4 regions of the Aliivibrio sp. SR45-2 genome follow, and region 1 is predicted to be linked to each of the others. Evidence: predicted binding sites of a transcription regulator. Region 1 holds the regulator's gene; each other region holds the start of a gene.

Region 1 (3,218 bases):
TAAAAAAGATAACAGCAAAGGCTGTAAGAAGAGTGATTAATAAGAGTAATTTTTTATTCATAATTCATTTCCTAGCCTTATGTTGTCTTTAATTTATACAGGTAAAGACAACATAAGAGTAGGGCGAATGTAAAATAAATGTAGGAAAATGTATTTAAAGTTGTTTTCTTAATTCATTTCTAATATCAGTAGAGATAACAGACCAGTGAGTACCTTTAATCGCTCCTTCAAGCGACCACAGTAATTCGTCACTAACAGAACTTGAATGAGTCTGTTGAATCGCTTTATAAGCGTTTACAGATCCCGTCTCCATTAGTTCTTTTACGGTCGTTATTCCTGCTTTTTTCAGCATTCTCTCTGTCGCTAATCTTAGATTGGGTAAATCCTTAATTCGAGAGGGACCTGCTGTTTTTTGTTTTTCTTTGTCTTTTTTAGCAACATCTAAAGCAACAACAGCTTGAATTAGGATTGAATCAGGTTCATCCCAACATTCAGGTGAAATAGCAAAATATTTAGTTACCACGGGGAAACCACGTTTTTTATAAACGTAAGGTTCAAAACCTTGGTCTTTAAATAAATTAATAGTGTTATCGCTTGCTCGCAAATGCAGTCTGTCCTGAACAACAAGTGCAAACATTGTGTCATCAATAAAAACACCAAAGCCGCCAAACATGGAGCGTGAAGTGATTTTTCCTAGAGAGGAAAGTAATCGAAGTGAATCTTTTAGTATTGGTTTATCCATTGCAATAATTCTCGGTTAGTAAGTCTATGTCACTAAACAACTGAGCCCGAGGAAATAGTAGCAAGTTCAAAACCACACATTGTTATTTCTAAGTAAAAATTAACAATGTGCAGATATAAATACCTGCCATCGGCAACCCCGCTACCTTATATAAATACGTAGGCCGGAAGCTTTGCGTCCTGAGCTTTCGCACAGTTTGCCCTGTTCGTGACAGTTAAGATGATATAGTAATCAATAAGATGAAATGTTGTCCACTTGTAAGTTATGTGACATTGGTTCAGAAAATAGGAATGATTTTCTGTTATGCCAGTTCAAGTTTTAAATAAATAAATATTTTTTCACTTGCATATTTATGATTAATGCATCACTCATTGTTACAACTTATGGACACTTTTCCGAGTTACCACTTCTGGATGCATTTCAAAAATGCGTCTTTCATGGTGCTTATCTTTAATTCGTTCCAACAATATTTCAACGGCTGTCTTACCAACGCGACGTTTAGGTTGGTGAATCGTCGTCAATGGTGGAGAGAAATATGCAGAAAGTTCAATATTATCGTAACCAATGATTGAGATATCTTCAGGTACACGTAAGCCAGTTTGTTGAATTTTGCTGATAGCCGCTAATGCCATAATGTCGTTAAAACAAAATAATGCAGTTGGTTTATCTTCCATCTGTAGCATTTTTTCAACAGATTTAGAGGCAGAAGAACACTCGAAATCACCTTCAAATATCCAATCTGGATTTGACGTTAAATTTGCTTCAGATAAAGCTCTGTAGAAACCATGAATTCGTTCTTTACAGGTTGCTTTATCAAGCTGACCGGTAACACAGCCAATTTTTGTGTGTCCATTTTCAATCAGGTGTTTTGTTGCTAAATAACCACCTTCTTCAGAATTATCAATAATTTTGTCGGTATGAGGGCTATCTGGACCCCAGTCCATGATTACCATTGGTAATTCTGTGTTTTTTTCAAGTTGTGCTAATAACTGTTCATTTAGATCAGAACACATAACTAATAAGCCATCGACACGTTTTTCTGCCAGCATACGAAGGTAGTGCTTTTGTTTATCTAGATCACCTTCGGTATTACACATAAATAATGTGTAACCTTGCTTGTAACAGTAGTTCTCAACACCGTGCATCATTTCGGCAAAAAATGGATTAAAAGACTGGGTAACTAGCATGCCGATAGTTCGAGTTGTGTTGCACTTTAAACTACGAGCAACGGCACTCGGTGCATAGTTTAGTTCTTCAACGGCTTCCCATACTCGTTTTTGAGTTGCTTCTGCAACAAATCGAGTTTTGTTAATTACATGAGAAACGGTGGTTGTCGAAACAGAAGCAAGTTTCGCAACGTCTTTAATGGTAGCCATATTAAAAGCCTTAATTTATTAAGGGGCTATTTATGTTCCAACAATAGTGTCAAAGTCTCTCTTTATTTTTTAATAAAGATTGTTGGAAGGTAAATAGGCCCTGTGAGTATATTACCAATAGTAGATTAGAGAATAATCTAGGTGGTATAAATGAAAAAAACCGCGATAAATGCGGTTTTCATTGATATTCAAATTTTATCGTTTGCGTTCACATTTTATCTATAAAGCGTAGCGCAAACAATTGCTGATTTAATAAATTTTAATAGTCGTTTTGATATATATCACACTATTGTTAACTTATCTTACCAGTTGTACATGCTTTTGTTATTCGCCCGCTAGGAATTTCACATCCAATTCTAAGAACGTAACAAGGAAGTGAGTAACGGTAGCATAGAAGCCAAATGTATCTCGTTCAGAACAAAGTTGGTTAAAACGTGGCGCCCAAGATAATAACTGCTCGTTAATAAATTGCAGTTGTGCGGCCATGAATTGCTCGAATTCTGGTTCCGTTGTTTGCTGATTCGTCATGACAATTAGATTGCCTAAGAAATCTAACTCAATAGCAATGTGATCTGCAGGTTCATTGAATTCAGCTTTTTGAGTGATGTTGTATTTTTCTAATAAATCACGCATATCTTGTGCCGGTTTCGCATTAAGAAGGCGTGATTTATCTAAATACATTGAAGCATAAGGAAGCGCACTGTTCTTATCAGAGCCTAAGAACGCTTCACAGAAGTCAGCCGATAGTTCAAGCTGTGCATCTTCGCGTGTTTGTAATTCATTCAATTTTGTTACAATCGAAGAAATAGAGTCGGTTAGCTCTGGAGTTTCAGAAAGGTTCGTTAAAAAGGTACGAATCTCAAAACTGTTATACTGCTCTAATTGCTCTTTAGTTAGCTCGTGTGCAAATAGGCTAGATAACCACCAATAAATTTCAGCACGTTGTTCATTAAATGCATTTAGTTCGTTCATGTAAAATAAGCTCCAAAAAATTGACTAAATAATTGTACGGCATAAGTGTGAAAAGGAATAGCACCTATCATTAACAGGGTGTATAAAGATATTAGCAAAGATTAATACGCGACAAGATTTGTTCTGAA
Region 2 (3,218 bases), on a different contig from region 1:
AAGAAAAGAAATGGCAACAGGTTTAAAATTGGTTTGTGCAGATAAAAAGTGCAGTGTGGTACAAGATATAAAAAAATAGAGCATTGATGAATGCTCTATTCTATTGAGGTGTATCTGTTTATTTTGATAATACTTGAAATGCGTTTTTATCTAATAATTCAGAGAGTGCCATTAATTCTTTTTCTAAAGCCTCTGGTGATGATGCACATACATTTATATGTCCCATCTTCCTACCAACACGTTTTTCTTTGCCATACCAGTGAATATGGCAATGAGGCATAGTGAGGAGTTTTTTCGGTAAGGAGTCTTCACCTAAGATATTAATCATGGCGGTTGAACGAATCAATTCTGCTCCGACTAATGGTAAATCACATACTGCACGAATATGCATTTCAAATTGACATACATCGGTTCCCTGTTGGGTCCAATGGCCAGAGTTATGTACTCTAGGTGCAATTTCATTAACAAGCAGTTGACCATCTACATCAAAAAACTCAATAGCAAGTACGCCAATATAATCAAGTTCATTCACGATTGCAGAGAACATGTCATCAGCTTGTTGCTGTAATAAGCTTGTTCCTTCTAATGCGGTAGATAACGCTAATACACCATTAACATGAACGTTCTCTGTTAATGGGTATGTCACTATATCGCCATTCTTATTACGGGCACCAATTAAAGAAACTTCGCGATTAAACGGAATAAATTGCTCAGCAACGATGGCTTGATTTGGTGTGCTCTGAATTAGTTCATTCATTTCTTCCCAAATATGATCAATTTGAGAAGCTTCCTTTAAGCGCCATTGCCCTTTTCCGTCGTACCCACCTAGAGCACTTTTTAACACCATAGGAAGACCTACGCTACTAATTGAGTCTAAGAAGTCTTGCTTAGTTGTAATTATATGGTGTGTTGCATTGGCCACATTGGCATTATCAAGTAGTGTTTTCTCAATACGACGATCGCCGCCAGCTTTAATGGCTTCGGGGGTTGGCTGAAACTTACCACTTTGACTGCAAATATCTAAGATGTCGTAAGGAATGTGTTCAAATTCTGCGGTAATAACATCTACGCTATTAATTGTTTGCTCTAAAGTCGTATCCATGACCTGTTGCGTTAATGGGTGTACAATTTTGTTGTTGTTCACATCATAAGCGATAATGTCGATATTTAGTGGAGCACTCGCTAAAGACATCATGCGAGCGAGTTGACCAGAACCGAGTACAAGAACTTTCATCATTAATCCTCTGATGGATCTGGATTTGCTAAGACAGTATCTGTTTGTTCTTTACGGAAAGCTTCTACTGCTGCCATTACTGCTTCATTTGATGTACCAATGATTTGAGCTGCGAGGATACCTGCATTTGCAGCGCCAGCCTCACCAATCGCGAGTGTACCTACAGCGATCCCCTTTGGCATTTGAACGATAGAAAGTAGAGAGTCTATCCCTTTTAATGCTTTTGATTGAACAGGGACGCCTAAAACAGGAATACTCGTAAATGCAGCTGCCATGCCTGGGAGGTGAGCTGCACCACCAGCACCTGCAATAATAACTTTGATACCGCGATCTTTTGCTTGAGTTGCATAATCAGCAAGTAATTGTGGAGTTCTATGAGCAGAGACCACTTTGGTTTCGTAAGGAACATTAAAGCGCTCAAGCATTTCAGCGGCTAGTTTCATTGTTGGCCAATCTGATTTCGAACCCATGATAATACCGACTTTCATTGTGAACTCCTTGGATAAAGATAATGGCAATATATAAAAAGTTGGCAGCATTATACGGTTATTTAATAGGAAGGAAAACGTTTGCGTCAGGAAAAGTACAAGTTATTAACGATTATTCACAATTGAAAAATGGAAAGCGGTTGTTTGATTTCGTCTTATGAATAGAATAGAGCGATTAATAGAGTTAATAATGGTGCAAGAGTGAAGAATCTAGATCAAGTCGTAAAAGCCTTAAATAACGGTGATGTAATTGCCTATCCTACGGAGGGGGTTTTTGGTGTTGGCTGTGATCCGGATAATGAATTTGCCCTCCATCAATTATTAAAAGTGAAACAACGCCCGCGAGAAAAAGGGTTGATTTTAATTGCGGCCTCTATTGAGCAATTGCTTCCTTATATTGATTTAGCGCAATTAAATAATGATCAAATTAATAGAATTAAATTCACTTGGCCGGGTCCCGTAACTTGGATTGTCCCTGTTAATAAGAACACGTTACCTTTAGTGACTGGCCAGTTTGATAGTATTGCCGTTAGAGTCTCAGATCACCCTCAAGTTAAAGCTATTTGTTCTGCGTTTGGGAAGCCGATTACGTCAACTAGTGCAAATCTTTCAGGTTATGAACCTTGCCGAACGGTTTTAGAAGTTGAAGAGCAGCTAGGTGATTTAGGCGTGGTGGTTTTTCAAGGCGAAATTGGCAACCGAACTCAACCAACAGAAATCCGTGATGCAAAAACTGGAGAGACATTACGCCAAGGCTAATGCATCTACTATTTCTTTCAGGTAAGGTTGGTTCAGTTTAACTTTAATCATTGAAAGGAATCACTCATGGATAAGTATGCAGTCTTTGGTCATCCCATTAAGCAAAGCAAATCTCCTTTTATTCATACATTATTCGCTCGTCAAACAATACAACCTTTGGAATATGTTGCTATTGAGGCTCCAGTGGATGGCTTTCTTAATTCGGTAACTCATTTTTTTTCTAATGGGGGTAAAGGCTGTAATATTACCGTACCCTTTAAAGAAGAAGCATTTCAATTTGCCGATCAATTAACAGATAGAGCAAAATTGGCTGGTGCGGTTAATACGCTAAAAAAGCTGGATGATGGAATTATTCTGGGTGATAACACGGACGGTGAAGGATTAGTTCAAGACTTACTGCAATATCAGGTACCACTTCAAGATAAGCGTATCTTATTAATTGGAGCAGGAGGGGCAGCACGAGGTGTACTTCTTCCCTTATTAAAACAAAACCCCTCTTCTATTACCGTAGTTAATCGCACTTATGAAAAAGCAGAAGCACTCGCTGAGATATTTTCAGCGTATGGTGCTGTAGAGGCGGTTTGCATGAGTGACGTGACACGATCGTTTGATGTGATAATTAATTCAACGTCTGCCAGTTTATCTGGAGAGTTACCTAATATTAGTCCAGTGATTTTTTCTAAAGGCAGTATCAGCTATGACATGATGTATGGCAAAGGTAAAACGGTCTTTAATCA
Region 3 (3,218 bases), on a different contig from region 1:
CGGACTTGGTATCCGCAGCTTTCTAATTCAGGGATCCCTTTCTTTTTATTTTTCCACGTAATGTCACAGCCACAATAAAAGGAGGTTGGGTAATCAAGATAGATTTTGACGGCTTCTTTTTTTGCTTTTGAGAAAGAAGAAGGAGGTGCTGCCATTACATTAACAGTGAAACTGATAGCAATAAGACTGATAACTAAGCGAATTAATTTCATAAAGTACACTACTGATTATTGTATTAATGCAGTAAGAGTAGCTTATTGTTAAAGCTCTTTATAGATAAATTGAGTAATAGAAGTTAATGATAGTAAAGGCTATTTTTTGACCATCTTTAATGGTGACTGGCATTGTCGACAAAGGTATTGAGTTTCTTTTCGTTGGACTCGGTTGTGGCGACGGACCGTTAATTCATGTGTTGTGCATTTACAGCGATACGGGAAGGTTTTTCCTTTTACTGATTCAACGCTAAAACTGTGTGTAGTTCGGGCTGGTAAATTGAAGACTTGATTCATTATACCTTGCCACTCTTTACCATGTGGTTTTACTCGACCATACAGTTTAAACGTAATTAAATGGGCAATTTCATGAGGGATCACTTCATTCACAAAGGTGTGCTGATTTTCTTCTAAGAGAATAGGGTTAATACGAATTTCCCAACCTTGAAGTCGTGCTGTACCTGCTATTTTTCCACGTTGAATAAAATTAATCGCGGGTAAGGAAAAAGGGCGATTAAAAAAAGTGGATGCCTGTTGAATGCACTGTTGCGCTTTGGCTACGGATGCTTGTTGAAGTGGGGTCATTGAATCTCTTTATCTTGAATATCACATTAACGCTTTTAACTATAAAGAGTATATGGGGCTAGAAAACAAAAAAGGAAGCCGAAGCTTCCTTTTTTAAAGAGTTTTTAAGTCTTGAATTACTTAATACCAGCGAAATCACGAAGGATGTCTGCTTTATCAGTCGCTTCCCAAGGGAATTCTTCACGACCGAAGTGACCGTATGCTGCCGTCTTCTTGTAGATTGGTTGAAGAAGGTTAAGCATTTCTTGTAGGCCATATGGACGTAAGTCAAAGTGCTGACGAACCGATTCAATGATGATGTCGTGAGATACTTTTTCAGTACCAAATGTTTCAATCATGATAGATGTTGGATCAGCTACACCGATAGCGTATGAAAGTTGGATTTCACAACGGTCAGCCATGCCAGCTGCAACGATGTTTTTCGCTACATAACGTGCTGCGTATGCTGCTGAACGGTCAACTTTTGATGGATCTTTACCAGAGAATGCACCGCCACCATGACGAGCTGCGCCGCCGTAAGTATCTACGATGATTTTACGACCAGTAAGACCACAGTCACCCATTGGGCCACCGATAACAAAACGACCTGTTGGGTTAATAAAGAATTTTGTTTCTTTATTTAACCATTCTTGAGGAAGTACTGGCTTGATGATTTCTTCCATTACTGCTTCACGAAGATCCGCAGTCGTTACTGAATCACTGTGTTGAGTTGAAAGTACAACAGCATCAATACCAACAATTTTTCCTTGGTCGTATTGAAAAGTAACTTGAGATTTTGCATCTGGGCGTAGGAAATCCAATTTTCCGCTTTTACGTACTTCTGCTTGTTGTTTAACAAGAAGGTGTGCGTAAGTAATCGGTGCAGGCATTAAAATTGGTGTTTCGTTCGTTGCGTAACCAAACATGATGCCTTGGTCGCCAGCGCCTTGTTCTTTTGGATCTTCTTTATCAACACCTTGGTTGATATCAGGAGATTGCTTACCAATTGTGTTTAATACAGCACAAGAGTTAGCATCAAAGCCCATGTCAGAATGAACATAGCCAATTTCACGAACGGTTTCACGAGTGATTTCTTCGATATCAACCCATGCAGAAGTTGTTACTTCACCACCGACCATAACCATGCCAGTTTTTACGTACGTTTCACAAGCAACACGTGCTTTGGGATCTTGTTCTAAGATCGCATCAAGTACGGCATCTGAAATTTGATCGGCAATTTTATCTGGATGACCTTCTGATACTGATTCAGAGGTAAATAGGTGTTTAGCCATGATGAGCTCCACTTCTATAGGTAATAAATTTTTAGAAAATACCCACAGTATATATAAGTCTATACGTTTAACAGTGTAGGTGTTCTTCCATCTAGACGGCCATAATAGAGAAAATTTGATTAATTACAACTCATTTGGGGTAAGAAAATAAATATAAGACATAACCAATCGTTTGCGTTCTGCAATTGGATTTATCTACAGAAACAAGGTTTTCTGTCAAAATCGTGAAAAAAAGCGCTTTATTTGCTAAGTAAACGTTTGCAGTCACTATTAGGCTTTGCGACAATACGGCGCTGCAAATTTAAGTTAATCCATAAATATGGGTAACTAATCAAGAGTTAACTAGCTCAATAAATATATAGTCCTTCGAATTCTCAGGAGCAGGCATGTCTTCACGTAAACATTTAGCAAATGCAATCCGCGCTTTAAGCATGGACGGTGTACAACAAGCAAATTCTGGTCACCCAGGTGCACCAATGGGCATGGCAGACATCGCTGAAGTATTATGGCGTAGTCACCTAAATCACAACCCACAGAATCCAGAGTGGGCTGATCGCGACCGTTTCATTCTTTCTAACGGCCACGGCTCTATGCTGATTTATTCTCTGCTTCATCTTTCAGGTTATAACCTGTCTATCGAAGACTTAAAGAACTTCCGTCAATTGCATTCTAAAACTCCAGGTCACCCTGAGTACGGCTATGCACCAGGTATTGAAACAACAACGGGTCCATTAGGCCAAGGCATCACTAATGGCGTTGGTATGGCAATGGCTGAAAAAGCATTAGCTGCACAGTTTAACCGTGAAGGCCACGACATCGTTGACCACAATACATACGTATTCATGGGCGATGGCTGTCTAATGGAAGGTATCTCTCACGAAGCATGTTCTTTAGCGGGTACATTAGGTCTTGGTAAGCTTGTTGCTTTCTGGGATGACAACGGTATCTCTATCGATGGCGAAGTGGAAGGTTGGTTCTCTGACGATACTCCCAAGCGTTTTGAAGCGTACGGTTGGCATGTAATTCCTGCGGTTGATGGTCACGATGCTGACGCAATCAATGCGGCGATTGAAGCGGCAAAAGCAGAAACAGGTCGTCCTACGTTGATCTGTACTAAAACAGTGATTGGCTTTGGTTCTCCAAACAAGCA
Region 4 (3,218 bases), on a different contig from region 1:
TTAATTCGAGTGATTTTCTAATCTATTTAGCTCAGAGTATGTGGTAATTGTTACCGTTATATGAACGTTCTCATCGAGTCAGCCGTTATCATCCTAATGCCTTTTTTATACAGTAACAAATTACTGACTTGAAACTGCGTGGCTTGCCGTAGACGTTGCTGATGACAATGGAACATCAATGACAGTTAAATCTTCAACGGTGATATCTTCTTGGATTAATTTGTTTGCTTGTTCTTGTTCATAACCAATAATACTTTGGTAATAACGACGGATGTTTTCAACGTAGTTTTGAGCTTCATCACCACGAGCAAATCCATAGCGAAGGTATTTGTAATAACGTTTCTGGCGTAACAAAGGCAAATTGTCTTTTACGTCTGTCCATGAATTAGGATCGCCCCCTAATCGTTGTGTTAAACGACGGGCGTCCATCATGTGTCCGAAACCAATGTTATAAGACGCTAAGGCAAACCAAATTTTCTCATGTTCGGTAATGGAATCTGGTACACGTTTTACTATACGACGTAAATACTCAGCTCCCCCGCGAATGCTTTCTTCTGGGTCTAATCGATTTTTAACCCCAACAGATTGAGCCGTTGGTAAGGTGAGCATCATCATGCCTCGCACACCTGTAGGAGATTTAGCAATAGGGTTCCAATGTGACTCTTGGTATGAGAGAGCGGCTAAGAAACGCCAATCAAAATCCCCTGCGTATTTTTTAAATAAAGGTTCCCATTTCGGTAACTTACTTTCTAGTGAACGAATGAAAGCACGTGTATCAACGTAATCGAACGTTTCTACGTGACCAAAATATTTTTCTTCTAGTAATGCTAATTTACCACTGCTTTTTAGCTCACCAAAAAACTCAATCAATAATGCCTGAAGGCTATCGTCTTCTGTTTTTTGTAAGAACCAAGCGATAGGTTGATCTTCGGTTAACTCAAAAGCGACAGCGAGATCGGGATGAATTCGTTGGGTAAGAGACAGCTCAACCGAATCGGCTAAGGTGTAATGTATTTCACCGCGTGCGACTTGTTTTAATAGTTCACTTACATCCGTATTATCTTCTGTAGACCATTCTAATTTTTTATATTTTTCTTTTAATTTTAATAAAGTGCCTTCAAAACTAGAATCTTTCACAATCGTTAAGTTTTCATCTAATTCTGTGAGGTTTTTGATATTTCGAGGGCGCCAGTTCCCTTTTTTATATACGACCTGTTGACTCACATAATAATAAATTGGTCCGGTACGAAAGTTTTCTAGACGTTCAGGGGTAATGGTCATATTAGCGGCAACAATATCGACTTCGTTGCGGTTTAGCGCTGGGAATAAACCTGAATACGTATAAGCAGGCGTGATTTCTAATTTTACATTTAGCTTTTCAGCAAAGGCTTTCGCAAGATCATAATCAAGCCCTGTAGGACCGTTCGAGCCAATATAATAAGAGAGTTGATTGTTTAATGTACTGACTCTTAAGATGCCACGTTCTCTTACTTGCTCTAGTTTTGTTTTTGGTTCTGATTCTACTTGGCAACCCGTTAAGGTAAATACAAGCGTAGAAATAACCAGGCAAGATTTTAGAAGACGATAATATCGGATGTGGCTCAAGTCAGAATGCTCTTTTAAATAAGTAGGGCGTAGTTATATCAAATGGGAGAAAAAGAGGCAAAAGCGCAGTAACAAATTAGAACAATAAAGAGAGATTAAGGCCAATATTTGCATCAAGTGTACATTTTATATTCAAATTCATTAAAACAGAGGGGCGTTTCTCTTTTTTTGAAAAAAAATACGCAAACGGTTGCTTTGGGTGTTACTTCACAAAACAAAATCCTTTATAATGCGCTCGCAATACCAGAGGTAACATCGGCATAGTCGCTATGTGATATGAGTAATTAATTGAGTTGATTGCTTTTAACATCATGAAACTATTCCAATATTACCTTTAATTCATTGCCAAAGAGACCTAAGTACATGAGAATTTTGCGTGGTTCACCTGCTCTATCTGTATTTCGTGTTAATAAGCTGCTTGAGCTTTGCCGTGAACTGAGTTTACCTGTAACAGGTATTTATGCTGAGTTTGCCCATTTTGCTGATGTAAAAGCTGACCTTGATGCGTCTGAAGTTGAAAAGTTAGAAAAACTACTGACTTATGGTCCAACGATTGAAGAACATGAACCTGAAGGGTTGTTGCTTCTTTCTGCCCCTCGTCCGGGTACTATCTCTCCTTGGTCTTCAAAATCTACTGATATCGCCCATAACTGTGGTTTATCAAATATCGCACGTTTAGAGCGCGGTACTGCTTATTATGTAGAAACCTCTGAAACACTTTCTGAACTTCAATTAGTCGAACTAAAAGCCATTCTTCATGATCGCATGATGGAAGTGGTCTTTACTGATTTTGAATCGGCAGCGGCATTGTTTACGGTTGCAGAACCGATTCCTTATGCTGAAGTTGATCTACTTGTCGGTGGTCGTAAAGCGCTAGAAAACGCAAACGTTACCCTAGGTCTTGCATTGGCTGAAGATGAAATCGATTACCTTCTTGAAAGCTTTACCGAAAAACTAGGTCGTAATCCGACTGACATTGAATTAATGATGTTTGCACAAGCGAACTCAGAGCATTGTCGCCACAAGATTTTCAATGCAGATTGGACTATTGATGGTGTGAAACAAGATAAAACCTTGTTCAAAATGATCAAAAATACCTTTGAAGTTACCCCTGAGCATGTACTTTCTGCTTACAAAGATAATGCCGCGGTAATGACGGGGTCAACCGTTGGTCGCTTTTTCCCTGATCCAGAAACACGCCAGTACAACTACCACCAAGAGAAAACACATATCTTGATGAAAGTTGAAACCCATAACCACCCAACGGCAATTTCTCCTTGGCCGGGTGCATCAACAGGTTCTGGTGGTGAAATCCGTGATGAAGGCGCAACCGGTATTGGTGGTAAACCAAAAGCTGGTTTGGTTGGTTTCTCTGTATCTAACTTAAAAATTCCTAACTTTGTTCAACCATGGGAAACGGATTTTGGTAAGCCAAGCCGTATCGTAACCGCACTTGATATTATGCTTGAAGGCCCTCTAGGCGGTGCAGCATTTAACAATGAATTTGGTCGTCCAAATCTATTAGGTTACTTCCGTACTTACGAAGAAAAAGTAAATTCACACAATGGTGAAGAAGTTCGTGGTTACCACAAACCAATCATGCTTGCGGGTGG

The links. The regulator PurR, encoded in region 1, represses purine synthesis genes. The targets are predictions, from matches to a motif close to TNANGNAAACGTTTNCNTNA.
Region 2: purE (5-(carboxyamino)imidazole ribonucleotide mutase) is a predicted target of PurR. The motif match lies at 1,792-1,811, and genes of this name have one in related genera.
Region 3: metK (methionine adenosyltransferase) is a predicted target of PurR. The motif match lies at 2,229-2,248, and genes of this name have one in related genera.
Region 4: purL (phosphoribosylformylglycinamidine synthase) is a predicted target of PurR. The motif match lies at 1,784-1,803, and genes of this name have one in related genera.

Annotation. Positions count from the first base shown of each region.
Region 1 is NZ_CAWPRC010000156.1:6,291-9,508, forward strand. It holds gene AACV33_RS11375 (TVP38/TMEM64 family protein) at 1-61, opposite strand, end outside; gene AACV33_RS11380 (TfoX/Sxy family DNA transformation protein) at 155-742, opposite strand; cyclic di-GMP riboswitch class I at 871-953, opposite strand; gene purR (HTH-type transcriptional repressor PurR) at 1,117-2,118, opposite strand; gene torD (molecular chaperone TorD) at 2,443-3,090, opposite strand.
Region 2 is NZ_CAWPRC010000227.1:1,255-4,472, reverse strand. It holds gene AACV33_RS21050 (DNA topoisomerase family protein) at 1-79, shown strand, start outside; gene AACV33_RS21045 (5-(carboxyamino)imidazole ribonucleotide synthase) at 119-1,234, opposite strand; gene purE (5-(carboxyamino)imidazole ribonucleotide mutase) at 1,237-1,722, opposite strand; gene AACV33_RS21035 (Sua5/YciO/YrdC/YwlC family protein) at 1,924-2,481, shown strand; gene aroE (shikimate dehydrogenase) at 2,548-3,218, shown strand, end outside.
Region 3 is NZ_CAWPRC010000216.1:5,252-8,469, reverse strand. It holds gene AACV33_RS20245 (endonuclease) at 1-212, opposite strand, end outside; gene AACV33_RS20240 (SprT family zinc-dependent metalloprotease) at 312-797, opposite strand; gene metK (methionine adenosyltransferase) at 914-2,068, opposite strand; gene tkt (transketolase) at 2,455-3,218, shown strand, end outside.
Region 4 is NZ_CAWPRC010000172.1:81,585-84,802, forward strand. It holds gene mltF (membrane-bound lytic murein transglycosylase MltF) at 121-1,605, opposite strand; gene purL (phosphoribosylformylglycinamidine synthase) at 1,969-3,218, shown strand, end outside.